2 regions of the Kitasatospora sp. NPDC088160 genome follow, and region 1 is predicted to be linked to the other one. Evidence: riboswitches for the same ligand, from Rfam matches in the RefSeq annotation. Region 1 holds a riboswitch; the other holds the start of a gene.
The links. Region 1 has a riboswitch for glycine ahead of gcvT (glycine cleavage system aminomethyltransferase GcvT). Riboswitches for the same ligand answer to the same signal wherever they lie in the genome.
Positions count from the first base shown of each region.

Region 2: another riboswitch for glycine. It lies ahead of gcvP (aminomethyl-transferring glycine dehydrogenase); the one in region 1 lies ahead of gcvT (glycine cleavage system aminomethyltransferase GcvT).

Region 1 covers NZ_JBIUSS010000035.1:36,798-43,930, reverse strand. The annotation lists gene glyA (serine hydroxymethyltransferase) at 63-1,331, opposite strand; gene gcvH (glycine cleavage system protein GcvH) at 1,426-1,800, opposite strand; gene gcvT (glycine cleavage system aminomethyltransferase GcvT) at 1,996-3,147, opposite strand; glycine riboswitch at 3,349-3,454, opposite strand; gene ACIOGZ_RS37830 (enhanced serine sensitivity protein SseB C-terminal domain-containing protein) at 3,657-4,499, shown strand; gene ACIOGZ_RS37825 (enhanced serine sensitivity protein SseB C-terminal domain-containing protein) at 4,617-5,540, shown strand; gene ACIOGZ_RS37820 (ABC transporter permease) at 5,983-6,972, shown strand; gene ACIOGZ_RS37815 (ABC transporter substrate-binding protein) at 7,024-7,133, shown strand, end outside.
Region 2 covers NZ_JBIUSS010000007.1:10,843-17,975, reverse strand. The annotation lists gene gcvP (aminomethyl-transferring glycine dehydrogenase) at 1-2,543, opposite strand, end outside; glycine riboswitch at 2,781-2,884, opposite strand; partial or broken gene ACIOGZ_RS12335 (PRC-barrel domain-containing protein) at 3,108-3,470, shown strand; gene ACIOGZ_RS12330 (YsnF/AvaK domain-containing protein) at 3,600-4,280, shown strand; gene ACIOGZ_RS12325 (MFS transporter) at 4,460-5,956, shown strand; gene ACIOGZ_RS12320 (DNA polymerase IV) at 6,102-7,133, opposite strand, start outside.

The DNA.
Region 1 (7,133 bases):
GGGATCCCAGGTGCCGTGGCGGGGTGAGGCCGGTCACCCCGCCCGAACGATCACCGCGGTGATCAGAGGTTCGGGTAGAGCGGGTACTTCTCGGCCAGCGCGGTGACGCGGGCCTTGAGCGCGGTGGCGGCGTCCTCGTCGAAGGCGGGCTTGAGCGCCTCGGCGATGATGTCGGCGACCTCGCGGAAGTCCTCGGCCTGGAAGCCGCGGGTGGCGAGCGCGGGGGTGCCGATGCGCAGGCCGGAGGTGACCATCGGCGGCCGCGGGTCGTTCGGGACGGCGTTGCGGTTGACCGTGATGCCGACCTCGTGCAGGCGGTCCTCGGCCTGCTGGCCGTCGAGCTGGCTGTTGCGCAGGTCGACCAGGACCAGGTGCACGTCGGTGCCGCCGGACAGCACCGAGGCGCCGGCCTCGGCGACGTCGGCCTGGAGCAGGCGCTCGGCGAGGATCTTGGCGCCCTCCAGGGTGCGCTGCTGGCGCTCCTTGAACTCCTCGGACGCGGCGACCTTGAAGGCGACGGCCTTGCCGGCGATCACGTGCTCCAGCGGGCCGCCCTGCTGGCCGGGGAACACCGCGGAGTTGATCTTCTTGGCGTACTCGGCCTTGGACAGGATGACACCGCCGCGCGGGCCGCCCAGGGTCTTGTGGGTGGTGGTGGTGACCACGTCCGCGTACGGCACCGGGTTGGGGTGCAGGCCGGCGGCGACCAGGCCGGCGAAGTGCGCCATGTCCACCATCAGCAGCGCGCCGACCTCGTCGGCGACCCGGCGGAACGCGGCGAAGTCCAGCTGGCGCGGGTAGGCGGACCAGCCGGCGATGATCAGCTTCGGCTGGTGCTCCTTGGCCAGGCGCTCGACCTCGGCCATGTCGACCTGGCCGGTCTTCTCGTCCACGTGGTACGCGGCCACGTTGTAGAGCTTGCCGGAGAAGTTGATCTTCATGCCGTGGGTCAGGTGACCGCCGTGGGCCAGGTCCAGGCCCAGGATGGTGTCGCCCGGCTTGATCAGCGCGAACATCGCGGCGGCGTTGGCCTGCGCGCCCGAGTGCGGCTGGACGTTGGCGTGCTCGGCGCCGAACAGGGCCTTGATGCGGTCGATCGCGATCTGCTCGACCACGTCGACGTGCTCGCAGCCGCCGTAGTAGCGGCGGCCGGGGTAGCCCTCGGCGTACTTGTTGGTGAGCACCGAGCCCTGGGCCTCCATGACCGCCACCGGGGCGAAGTTCTCGGAGGCGATCATCTCCAGGGTGGTCTGCTGGCGGTGCAGCTCGGCGTCGACCGCGGCGGCGATCTCCGGGTCGAGGGAGTGCAGGGACTGGTTCAGAACCGTCATGGTGTGGTCTTCCCGGGAGGAGAGAGACGGGAGCGGAGAAGGGGGGAGCCTGGCGGGGCGGCCGCCGCGCTGCGACCGCCCCGTCACGAGCGGGTCAGCCGCCGATGAAGGCGGTGTACTCGTCCGCGCTGAGCAGCTCGTCGGTGGACTCCACCTGGACCTTGAACAGCCAGCCGCCCTCGAACGGGGCGCTGTTGACCAGGCTGTTGTCGTCCAGGACGTCCTGGTTGATCTCGACGATCTTCCCGGTCACCGGGGAGAACAGGTCGCTGACCGACTTGGTGGACTCCAGCTCGCCACAGGACTCGCCCGCGGTCACGTCGGCGCCGACCTCGGGCAGCTGCACGTAGACGATGTCACCGAGCGCGTCGGCCGCGTGGGCGGTGATGCCGACCGTGGAGACACCGCCCTCGACGGCGGTCAGCCACTCGTGCTCCTTGGTGTACTGCAGGTGCTGGGGGTTGCTCATGGCGTCATTCTCCAGGATGGGAAGCGGGTACGACGAAGCGGGCCGCCGCACGGACGGCTTCGACGCGGATCAGGCGTGGTTCGGGCCTGGGCCAGGCCTGGGTCAGACCTGGATCAGGCGTGGCTCAAGCCCGGGTCGGGCATGGTGCAGGCCCGGGTCCACGGGGTCTACGGGGTCTACGGGGAGGGCGGGGCCTCAGCGGCCGCGCTTGTAGAACGGCAGCGCCACGACCTCGACCGGCTCGTGCTTGCCGCGCACGTCCACCGCGACGGCGGTGCCGGGGGCGGCGTGGGCCGCGTCCACGTAGGCGATCGCGATCGGCCGGCCCAGGGTCGGGGACGGGGCGCCCGAGGTGATCCGGCCGATCGGGGCGCCGTCGGCGGAGACCACGGTGTACTCGGCGCGCGGGACGCGCTTGCCCTCGGAGACCAGGCCGACCAGCACCCGCGGCGGGTTGGCCTCGGCCTCGGCGGCGGCCTTCTCCAGCGCCTTGCGGCCGACGAAGGTGCCCTCGTTGGTGGTCTTGTCGAAGCGCACGACCCGGCCCAGGCCCGCGTCGAACGGGGTCAGGTCGGTGGAGAGCTCGTGCCCGTACAGCGGCATGCCGGCCTCCAGGCGCAGCGTGTCGCGGCACGACAGGCCGCACGGGACCAGGCCGCGGCCCTCGCCGGCGGCGGTCAGCGCCTGCCAGACCCCCTCGGCGTCGCCCGGGTTGCAGAAGATCTCGAAGCCGTCCTCGCCGGTGTAGCCGGTCCGGGCGAGCAGCACGTCGCGGCCGGCGACCTGGGCCGGGAGGATCGCGTAGTACTTCAGGCCGGGCAGGTCGGCGTCGGTGGTCCCGGCCAGGATCGCGGTGGCCTCCGGGCCCTGGACGGCGATCAGCGCGTAGGTGTCGCGGTCGTCCGTGACGACGGCGTCGAAGCCCTTGGCGCGGGCGATCAGCTCGTCCAGCACCAGCTGGGCGTTGGAGGCGTTGGCGACGACCAGGAAGGCGTCCTCGCGCAGGCGGTAGACGATCAGGTCGTCCAGGATGCCGCCGTCCTCGGCGCAGATCATGGTGTAGCGGGCGCGCAGCACGCCCAGCGCGGAGACGAAGCCGACCAGCGCGTGGTCCAGCATCTCGCCGGCCTGCTGGCCGGTGACGGTGATCTCGCCCATGTGGGAGAGGTCGAACAGTCCGGCCCGGGTGCGGACGGCGAGGTGTTCCTCGCGCTCGCTGCCGTAGCGCAGCGGCATGTCCCAGCCGGCGAAGTCGGTCATGGTCGCGCCGAGGGCGCGGTGCAGCGCGTCGAGCGCGGTGAGGCGGAGGGACGACATGGCCTGGAACTCCTCGGTCTGGGCACTCATGGGTGCACGCGCCGGAACCGGACCCGCTCGGGGGCCGACCCTGCGCGCGGGCATGCGGCGGCGTGGGTCTCCCCATCTGTCGTCGAACCTGAGAGCTTCACCGCCCACCTGCCCGCAGCTGTTTCCAGCATCCAGGACAGCATGGTGGCTTGCACCGTGGGTGGGCGCGCGACAGGGCCGTGCGCCACTTTCCAGATGTGCCTAACCCGTGCGGTAAGGGGGCCTGAGAGATTCCGGGGAGGAGTTGCTCCTTCGGCGCCGGCTGTGCCGCCTGACGGGGCACTCCGGGCTCTCCCGCGCGGGTTCGAGCGGCCGGTATGGAGTTGTCGGTCCGCCGGCGCGCCGCGCCGTCGAACGCGCACATCATGGCACGTCCGCGCCGACGACGGGAGAGGGGACCCGGTCACACCGCGCCACCGCGAACCGGCGCCCCCGGGGCGTGCGCCCTAGACTGCTGCGCGTCGGCGCAGCAGAGGGCGGCCGACCGGCAGAGGGCGGATCAGGCGCGCATGGGGTACCCGGTGGAGCAGCAGCAGGGGTGGGGCGGGCCGGAGTCGGCGCCGCCGGGCGGCGGGTGGCCGGCCAACGAGCTGGAGCAGGTGCTGACCGCCGCGCTGGGCGATCCGGGTGCGACGCCGCGGGTGATCGAGGTGCTGGCCCGCAGCCAGGTGTGGATCCCGCTGCCGGCCGGCGGCGACCCGCGGGGGCCCGCGCTGGACCTGCCGACCATCGAGCTGGCCGGCGAGCCGTACGTGCCGGTGTTCTCCTCGCAGGAGGTGTTCCTGCGGCAGGCGCCGGGGATGGCCTTCGCGGTGGCGCCGGTCTGGGAGTTCGCCCGCGGGCTGCCGCTGGGCGTGGGCATCGCGGTCAACCCGGAGGCGGCGGTGGGCATCCCGGTGCCGCCGCAGGGTGTGGCGGAGCTGCGGCGCGGCCCGCGCGAGGAGCGCCTGGCCGACCAGGAGCAGAGCCAGAGTCAGAACCAGAACCAGAACCAGGGACAGGGCCCGGAGGCGCCGACCGGTGGCCGGGTGGCGCTGCGCGAGCCGGTGCCGGGGGAGGACCCGGAGCACTTCCTGGCCGCCTGCCGGGCCGAACTGTCCGCCCTGCCCGGAGTGTTGACCGCGCGCCGGGCGCTCGCCAGCATCGAGGGCGAGCCGACCGTGATGTTCGTGGGCGTCCAGCTGGACCAGACGGCCCCGGCCGACCCGGGTGCGGTGAACGAGGCGCTCGGCCGCGCGCTGGGAACCGCGCCGCTGCCGGGGGGCGTCCACCTCGTACTGCTCGATCTCGCCGATGACCCGGTGGTCGAGTGGCTGCTCACCCGGGTACTCCCTTTCTACGCGCGGGGTTGAGCGGGGTTCGTATCGGAGGCACGTCGCCGTGGCGGTGGCCGGTGCCGCGCCATAGGGTGCGTGCAGACGGCCGACGGGTCGGCAGGCTTGAGGAATGAGGCGCGGCGAGGTGGGCGCATGAGTGCGGGAGCGGTAGCGGGCGGTGCACCGGGGCCCTGGGGCCAGGCACCCGCCGGGCGCCCCGGAGCGGATCCGGGCGCGCTGGAGCGCGCCCTGCGCGAGGTCGCGCCGGAGCGCTACGAGGCGTACGAGCAACTGCTGCACGCACTGGCCGACGGCCAGGTCTGGATGCTGCTGTGGCACGGTGCGCCGGGCAGCGCTGACGCCCAGTACGGGAACATGGAGATCAGCGGCCACGGCTACGCGCCGGCCGTCACCTCGTCCGAGCAGTTGGCGTCGTCCGGCTGGGCGCGGGCCCACGAGGTCATCTCCGGGCGGGAGATCGCCGCTTCGCTGTACCGGACCCGCTGGGGCCTGTGGCTCAACCCGCACGCGCCCGGCGGCGGGGTCGGGGTGCCCTGGGCGGACCTGCGGCGGATCGCCGCGGGCCTGGAGCGGCTGCCGGCCGGGCCGTTGAAGCTGAGCGAGCCGCAGCTGAACGCCCAGCCGTTCTTCGCGCTCCTGGAGCGGCAGGCCGGTGAGGTGCGCGCGGTGCGGGCGCTGCGCCGGGCCTGGGTGCAGCCGGCCGTGGGGGAGCCGTACCTGGCGATCGGCCTGGAGCTGTACGAGAGTTCACCGCCGGCGGTGGAGGCCGTGCGGGCGCTGATGCAGCGGGCGATCGCGGTGGCCCCGGAGGGGCTGGCGGTGTCCACGGTGGCGATGGCGGACGAGTACGACCCGGTGGCGCTGTGGATGCGGGCCCATGCGCGCCCGTTCTTCGACCGGGAGGCGGGGCGGCCGCCGACCGGCCCGTACCCGCCGGTGCCGCCTCCGCCGTACCCCGCGCAGCAGGGGCCGGGCTACGGCTACGGCACGCAGCAGCCCGCGCAGGGCTGGACCGGGCAGCCGCAGCAGCCGTGGCCCGGATACCCGGGGCGCTGACAACCAAAACCTTTTTCCAGAAGCCGACTTGATCTTGCATCAGGTCGGCTTCGGTGCTTTCCAGACGAACTTCCGGCCGTTACCGTCGATCATCTTGACATGCCAGTTACAGCCGTGTGAAGAGGGATATGCCGAAGACGGAGGAGGTGCATGCGCACAGATCACAGTTGGGCATCTGTCGGTTGTCAGGGCTGGCGCAAGCCAGTTCGGATGGCAGAGAGTTCTGCGCAACGCACCGCGCGTACTGGGAACCCCACGAAGGTGAACGCGCACGCCGACCGCCAGAACCACGCGAAGCCCATCCCGCGTTGGGGCAGTACCCGTGCACGACGTACTGCCGCGAACACCCGTTCCAAGCACCTCCGCACGTCCGCAGCCGTACCGCCGAACCGGTGACCGGCGCCCGTGGGCCGGCCACCGTCGGCGAGGGGACCAACTGACCATGACCGCACCCATCGCAACCACCGGGAACGAACCGGAGGCACCCGCCCCCGCGAGCCCGGCCAAGAAGATCGAGGGCCGCTCCCTCGGCCAGATCGCCTGGACCCGCTTCAAGCGCGACAAACTCGCCGTCGCCGGCGGCGTCGTGGTGATCCTGCTGATCCTGCTGGCCGTACTGGCCAAGCCCATCGAGGCCCTGTTCGGCCTCGACCCCGACGCCCTGAACCAGGACCTGCTCGACGCCAACCTGGGCGGCATCCCGCTCGGTGACTGGGGCGGGATGAGCTGGGACCACCCGCTCGGCGTCGACCCGCTCCAGGGCCGCGACCTGCTCTCCCGCGTGATCGAGGGCTCCTGGGTCTCCCTGCTGGTCGCCTTCGGCGCGACCCTGTTGTCGAACACGATCGGCACCGTGCTCGGTGTCATGGCCGGCTACTACGGCGGCTGGGTGGACACCGTGATCAGCCGCGTCATGGACGTCTTCCTCGCCTTCCCGCTGCTGCTCTTCGCCATCGCGATCTCGACCTCGCTGCAGGGCGGCGCGTTCGGCCTGCACGGCCTCCCGCTGCACATCATGGTGCTGATCTTCGTGATCGGCTTCTTCAACTGGCCCTACATGGGCCGGATCGTGCGCGGACAGACGCTGTCGCTGCGCGAGCGGGAGTTCGTCCACGCGGCCCGCAGCCTGGGCGCCCGCGGCCCGTTCATCCTGTTCAAGGAACTGCTGCCGAACCTGGTCGGTCCGATCCTGGTCTACTCGACCCTGCTGATCCCGACCAACATCCTCTTCGAGGCGGGCCTCAGCTTCCTCGGCGTCGGCATCCAGCCGCCGCAGGCCTCCTGGGGCGGGATCCTCCAGGACGCGATCAAGTACTACCAGGTGGACCCCCAGTACATGGTGGTCCCCGGTCTGGCGATCTTCCTCACCGTGCTCGCCTTCAACCTGCTCGGCGACGGGCTGCGTGACGCCCTCGATCCCAAGAGCAACTGACGCAACGTCAGGCCCTCCCTCCTTCCCATCCTCAAGGGGTTGATCTCACCCATGCGCAGGTCCCGTACCGTCGCCCTGACCGCGGCGGCAGCCGCCGCGGTCCTGATCGTGACCGGCTGCACCTCCGGCAGCAAGGGCTCCGGCTCGTCCTCCTCCGCCAG
Region 2 (7,133 bases), on a different contig from region 1:
AAGCCGTAGTCGATCAGGCGCTTGGCGATGTCGTCCACCGTCACGCCCGTCTCCTTGGTCAGCGGGCGCAGGTCGATGATGCACTCGTGCGCGACCAGCCCGCCGGGGCCGGTGTAGAGCACCGGGAAGTGCGGTGCCAGCCGCTTGGCGATGTAGTTGGCGTTCAGCACCGCGACCTGGGTCGCGCGCTTGAGGCCCTCGCCGCCCATCAGCCGGACGTACGCCCAGGAGATCGGCAGGATGGCCGCCGAGCCCCACGGCGCCGCCGAGATCGGGCCGACTCCGGTGGCCGGACCGGCCTCCGGCTGCAGCGGGTGGTTCGGCAGGTACGGCGCCAGGTGGGCGCGCACCGCGACCGGGCCGACGCCCGGGCCGCCGCCGCCGTGCGGGATGCAGAAGGTCTTGTGCAGGTTCAGGTGCGAGACGTCCGCGCCGAACTTGCCCGGCTTGGCGAGGCCGACCAGGGCGTTCAGGTTGGCGCCGTCCACGTACACCTGGCCGCCGGCCTCGTGCACCAGGGCGCAGATGTCGGTGATCTGGGTCTCGTACACGCCGTGGGTGGAGGGGTAGGTGACCATCAGCACGGAGAGGCTGTCCCGGTGCTGCTCGATCTTGGCCTTCAGGTCCTCGACGTCCACGTCACCGTCGACCAGGGTCTTCACCACGACCACGCGCATGCCGGCCATCACCGCGGAGGCCGCGTTGGTGCCGTGCGCGGAGGACGGGATCAGGCAGACGTCGCGCTGGGTGTCGCCGTTGGCGTGGTGGTAGGCGCGGACGGCCAGCAGGCCGGCCAGCTCGCCCTGCGAGCCCGCGTTCGGCTGGATCGAGACGGCGTCGTAGCCGGTCACCTCGACCAGCTGGCGCTCCAGCTCGCGGATCAGGCTGAGGTAGCCCTGGGCCTGCTCGATCGGCGCGAAGGGGTGCAGCTGGCCGAACTCCGGCCAGGTGACGGCCTCCATCTCGGTGGTCGCGTTGAGCTTCATGGTGCAGGAGCCCAGCGGGATCATGCCGCGGTCCAGCGCGTAGTCCCGGTCCGACAGGCGGCGCAGGTAGCGCAGCATGGCGGTCTCCGAGCGGTGGCTGTGGAAGACCGGGTGGGTCAGGTACTCGTCCTGGCGCAGCAGCGCGGCCGGCAGCGCGTCGGCGCCCTCGGCGACCTCGACCGCGGGGACGCCGAACGCGGCCCAGACGGCGGCGAGGTGCTCGCGGGTGGTGGTCTCGTCGGTGGAGACCGAGATCCGGTCCGCGCCGTCCTGGTGGACGTTGACGCCGTTGGCGCGGGCGGCGGCCGCGATCTCGGCGGCACGGCCCGGGACGACGGCGGTGACGGTGTCGAAGAACTCGCCGTGCAGCAGCTCGACGCCGCCGGCCCGCAGGCCCTCGGCGAGGGCGGCGGCGTAGCGGTGGGTGCGGCGGGCGATGTCGGCCAGGCCGTCCGGACCGTGGTAGACGGCGTACATCGAGGCCATGACGGCGAGCAGCACCTGGGCGGTGCAGATGTTGCTGGTGGCCTTCTCGCGGCGGATGTGCTGCTCGCGGGTCTGCAGCGCCAGGCGGTAGGCGCGGTTGCCGTCGGCGTCGACCGAGACGCCGACCAGGCGGCCGGGCAGCGAGCGGGCGTACTCGGCGCGCACCGACAGGTAGCCGGCGTGCGGGCCGCCGAAGCCCATCGGCACGCCGAAGCGCTGCGAGGTGCCGCAGGCGATGTCGGCGCCGAGCGAGCCCGGCGAGGCGAGCAGGGTCAGCGCCAGCAGGTCGGCGGCGACCGCGACGATCGCTCCGAGGCCGTGCGCCTGCTCGATGACCGGGGTGAGGTCGCGGACCACACCGGTGGCGCCCGGGTACTGGAGCAGCACGCCGAAGACGCCGCGCTCGGCGATCTCGGCCGGGATGCCCTCGGACAGGTCGGCGACGACGACCTCGACACCGGTCGGCACCGCGCGGGTGTTGATCACCGCGGTGGTCTGCGGCAGGGTCTCGGCGTCGACCAGGAAGACGCCGCCCTTGACCTTGGTGACGCGGCGGGCGAGCGCCATCGCCTCGGCGGCCGCCGTGCCCTCGTCGAGCAGCGAGGAGCCGGAGGTCGGCAGGCCGGTCAGGTCGGAGACCAGGGTCTGGAAGTTGAGCAGCGCCTCCAGGCGGCCCTGGGAGATCTCCGGCTGGTACGGCGTGTAGGCGGTGTACCAGGCCGGGTTCTCCATGACGTTGCGCAGGATCACCGGCGGGGTGAAGGTGCCGTAGTAGCCCAGGCCGATCATCGGCTGGAGCACCTGGTTGCGGCTCGCCAGCTCGCGCAGTTCGGCGAGCACCTGCGCCTCGCTGCGGCCGCCGGGCAGGTCCAGGCCGGTGATGGAGCGGATCGCCTCGGGAACGGCGGTGGCGGCGAGTTCGTCCAGCGAGCCGTAGCCGATGGACGCCAGCATCTTCTGCTGCGCGGCGTCGTCGGGGCCGATGTGGCGGTTCTCGAAGGGGCTGGCCAGCTCAAGCTCGGTGAGGGTCGAGGCGCCGGTGGGGCGTCCCGCGTTCGGCTGGGCGTTCATGGTGGTCGAGGCCTCCTGGTCACGGACCGGCGGGGGTGCGCACGCCGACCGGCCGGAGCCGCTGCGGACAGCGGCTCGACCCGGGCGGGCGAACCCGACAGGCCTCCCCCTCTGTCATCGGGACCTGAGAGCTTCACCCGCACGGCGCGCTGTGGGCACGCCGCCGGCTTGCACCGTCGGTGAGGGTGGTGCCCGTCGGCTCCCTGCCGACGGTCCTGCCCTGCTTTCCAGAGTGACCTACCCCACACGGTACGGATGCCTGAGAGATTCCGGGGAGGAGTTGCTCCTTCGGCGCCCCGACCAGCGCTTTCCGTGGCCGGGGACTCTCCCGAGCGGGCTCGGCGGTCGCCGCCCAGGGTACCAGCGGCAGGCCCCCTGATCACGGTCGCGTCGGGTCGCTCGGGGTCTACGCGCGTCCCCCGGACGGTCCAGCCCGGAGCCCGTCCGGCGCACCCCGGTCGCGCCCGTCCGATTCATGGCCTTTGGTGTGAAGTGGCAGGCGGAACGGGTGCTCCGGCCACGGTCCTGCGGGAGTTCCGCAGGCGCAGCGCACTGGAGGAAAGAGTGCAAACCGATATCGATCCCCGGGACCTCATCGGCCACAAGGCGGTCGACCGCAACGGAGACAAGATCGGCACGGTCGACGAGGTCTACCTGGACGACGCCACCGGCCAGCCGGAGTGGGCAGCCGTCCGGACCGGCATCTTCGGCCGGGACGCCTTCGTCCCGCTCACCACCAGCGAGTTCTCCGGCGACGAGCTCCGGGTGCCGTACGACAAGTCGCTGGTGAAGGAGTCGCCGGACTTCGGCGTCGGCCAGCACCTGTCGCCCGCCCAGGAGCTCCAGCTCTACCGCTACTACGGCCTGGACACCCCGGCGAACGGCCGCCCGGTCGGTCGGGACAGTGACCTCCCGGTCGGTCGGGACGGCGACCGGCCCGCCAGTCGTGAGGGTGACCGGCCGGCCGGCCGCGAGAGTGACCGCCCGGTCGGCCGGGACGGCGGCCGACCCGCACGCCCCGACCTCGACTTCGGCACCACCTCGGCGGCCGAGCCCGTGAAGCCCATCGCCTTCCACTCCCTCGACCCCGCCCCGACCACCACCCCTGCCGACCCCACCGGCACCGCGACGGAGGTCAGCGTGCGGACCCTCAACACCCCCGCACCCGCGGCCGCCCCCACGACGACCGAGCCCAAGCCGCAGCCCGCCCCGATCGTGACGACCACCGCGACCACGAACTCGGCCGTGGCCCCGCCGGCCTCGGAGCGCTCGACCGGTCCGGCCCCGTCGTCCCCCAACGGCCCGGTGGAGATCACCTGCCGCGAGGAGCGCCTGGACATCACCACGGACTGGCACATCGTGGGCACCGCGAAGCTGCGCAAGTACGTGACCAGCGAGCAGGTCGAGCGCCGCGTCCCGGTGGTCCGCGAGCGCGTCCGGGTGGAGCGGATGCCGGTGAGCGAGGCCGAGCGCGCCTCGCTCACCGAGAAGGAGATCGCCGAGGCGGTGGAGGAGGTCACCCTGCGCGAGGAGCGCCCGGTGGTCCGCAAGTACCTCACCCCGATCGAGCGGGTCCGCCTGGTGGTGGAGCGCTACACCGCCGAGGAGGTGATCCGGGACGAGCTGCGCCGCGAGCACGTCGAGATCCACGACAACACCGCCGCCGCCCCGGCGACCCCGGTGGCCACGCCGGCGGCCGAGGCCCCCCGCCCGGCCGTGCTGCGCCCGTTCGCCTGACCCCTCGCCCCAGGGCCCCGGACCCATCGGTCCGGGGCCCTCGGCATGCCTCGTCCCGGTCGCCGCCCGGCCGGAATCCTTCGATTTTGCCAAAGCGTCACCAATGGATATTTGACACTCTGAAGTATCTCCCGGCATGGTTACTTCAGTTCATTCACTATGTACGGGAGGAAGCAACCGTGAGTGAGGCACCACAGCCCACCACCGCGGCCGAGAAGCAGAGCAGCGCCCGGGTCCTGCCGGCCCTCATCCTGGCGATGCTGTCGTTCAGCGTGGTGCAGACCGCGGTCGTCCCGATCCTGCCCTCGCTGGCCAAGGAACTGAGCGTCTCCGCGTCCAGCGTCACCTGGCTCATGACCGCCAACCTGCTCTCCGCCGCCGTGCTGACTCCCCTGCTGGGCCGCTTCGGCGACCTCCGGGGCCGTAAGCCGATGCTGCTGATCTCGCTGGCCGGTCTGGTCGCCGGCTCGGCACTGGCGGTCAGCACCCACTCCTTCACCTGGCTGGTCGTCGCCCGCGTCCTTCAGGGCGCCGGCGGTGGCGTGCTACCGCTGGCGATCAGCATCGTCCGCGACGAGCTGCCCAAGCAGAAGGTGACCGGCGGCGTCGCCGCCATCAGTGCCTCGATGGGTGTCGGCTCCGGCCTCGGCCTGGTCGCGACCGGTCTCCTGCTGGAGCACTGGAGCTACAAGTCGATCTTCTGGATGGGCCTGGTCTTCGGCCTGATCGCGGTCGCCCTGGTCGCGTTCCGCGTCCCGTCCGACCCGGTCACCGACAAGGAGGGCGGCGCCGACCCGCTCGGCGCCCTCACCCTGGCCGGTTGGCTCTCCGCGCTGCTCGTCGCGGTCAGCCAGGGCAACCACTGGGGCTGGACCTCGACCAAGACCCTCGGCCTGTTCGCCGTGGCCGCCGTCGTCGCCCTGATCTGGGGGGTCATCGAGACCAAGGTCGCGCACCCCCTGGTGGACATGAAGATGATGTCCCGTCCGGCCGTCGCCTTCACCAACCTGGCCGGCCTGCTGATCGGCTTCGGCATGTACGGCTCGTTCATGGTGATCAGCAACTTCGCCCAGACCCCGGAGAAGCTCACCCACTACGGCTTCACCGCGACCGTCCTGCATGCCGGTCTGCTGCTGCTGCCGTCCGCGATCGGCTCGATGGTGGCGGCTCCGGTCGGCGCGATGCTGATCGCCCGCCGCGGCCCGCGCCTGCCGCTGGTCCTCGGTGGCGTCCTGGGTGCCGTCGCGATGGCCTACCTGGCCGTGCGGCACAGCCACGAGGGCGACATCTACACCTCCTCGGCGATCTTCGGCCTCGGCATCGGCCTGGCGTTCTCCGCGATGCCGGCCTACATCAACGGCGCCGTCCCGGTGGAGCAGAGCGGCATCGCCAACGGCATGAACGCCGTGCTGCGCACCGTCGGTGGCGCGATCGGCACCGCCGTGATGGCCGCCATCCTGACCGGCGACACCATGAAGCTGCCGCCGCAGATCCCGCTGCTGCTGCCCACGCTGGACGCCTACAAGCACGCGTTCTGGGCCGCGGCCGTCGTCTGCGCCGTCGCCGGCGTCGTCCCGTTCCTGATCCGCGGCGTCAAGCCGGCCGCCACCGTCGTCGCCTCGGGCGGCACGGCCGAGCGGAACTCCAGCCCCGAGCTGGCCAAGACCGACGCCTGACCAGGCGTCCGGCCGCCGCGCTCAGGGACAGGGCGCGGCGGCCCGGCCTTCGGACGGTCGCGAGGGCATCACGACCGCACGAAGTCCGGCACGGTATGCGGCCCCAACCGGTACTCCCCCCCACCGGTCGGGGCCGCTTCGCGTTTCACACCCCCGGCGCCCCCGTCTCCTCCGGCGCCTCCCTCTCCCCGGGCGCCCCCGTCTCCTCCGGCCCCTCGGCCCCCCAAAGCGGCAGCGGACGGGCCGGTTCCAGCGCCGGATCGTCCACCGCGAAGGTCCGGATGCGCCCCGGCCCGCTCCACGGCGTCTCGAACCGCACGGTGACCCGCCCGACACCGCTGCCCTGCACCCACCCGGGCCCCAGCTCGGTATGGCGGACGTCCTGCCCGGGCATCCAGCGGCGCGGCGCGACCGCCTCCGGTTCCTCCTCGGCCGTCTCGACCTCCGCCTCCGCGTGCTCGGCCGCCTCCTCCCGCAGGGCCTGCGCGAACAAGTCCTCCTGGGTGTAGTCGGCCAGCTGGGCGACCCCCACCCCGAGCAGCCGCACCCCGCCGGTGATGTCCACCTGGGAGGCCAGCCGACGCGCCGTCTCGATGACCACCGCCTCGTCGTCGGTGGGCCCGCGCAGCGTCTCCGAACGGGTCAGCGTCGAGAAGTCGAACCGCCGGACCTTGAGCACCACCGTCCGCCCCGAGCGCCCGGCCGCGCGCAGCCGCCGCACGCACCGGGCGGCCAGCACCTCCACCTCGCGCAGCACCCGCTCCCGGTCGGCGAGGTCCACCTCGAAGGTGTCCTCCACCGAGACCGACTTGGCGTCCTGGTCGGCCACCACCGGCCGGTCGTCCAGCCCTATCGACATCTGGTGCACACCCGCGCCGTGCGCCCGCCCGAGCAGCTGCACCAGTTCGCCCTCCCCCGCCTCGGCGAGGTCCGCCACGGTGTTCAGTCCGGCCCGCCGCAGCACCTGTTCAGTGGCCGGCCCGATCCCGGGCAGCGCCCGGACCGGCATCGGGCCGAGCACGGTCCGTTCCTGCCCGGGTTCGATCAGCACCAGCCCGTCCGGTTTGGCCTGCTCGGAGGCGATCTTCGCCATCAGCTTGGATCCGGCCGCCCCGACCGACCCGGTCAGCCCGGTGCGCCGCTGGATGTCCGCCCGCAGGTCCTCCGCCAGGGCGAG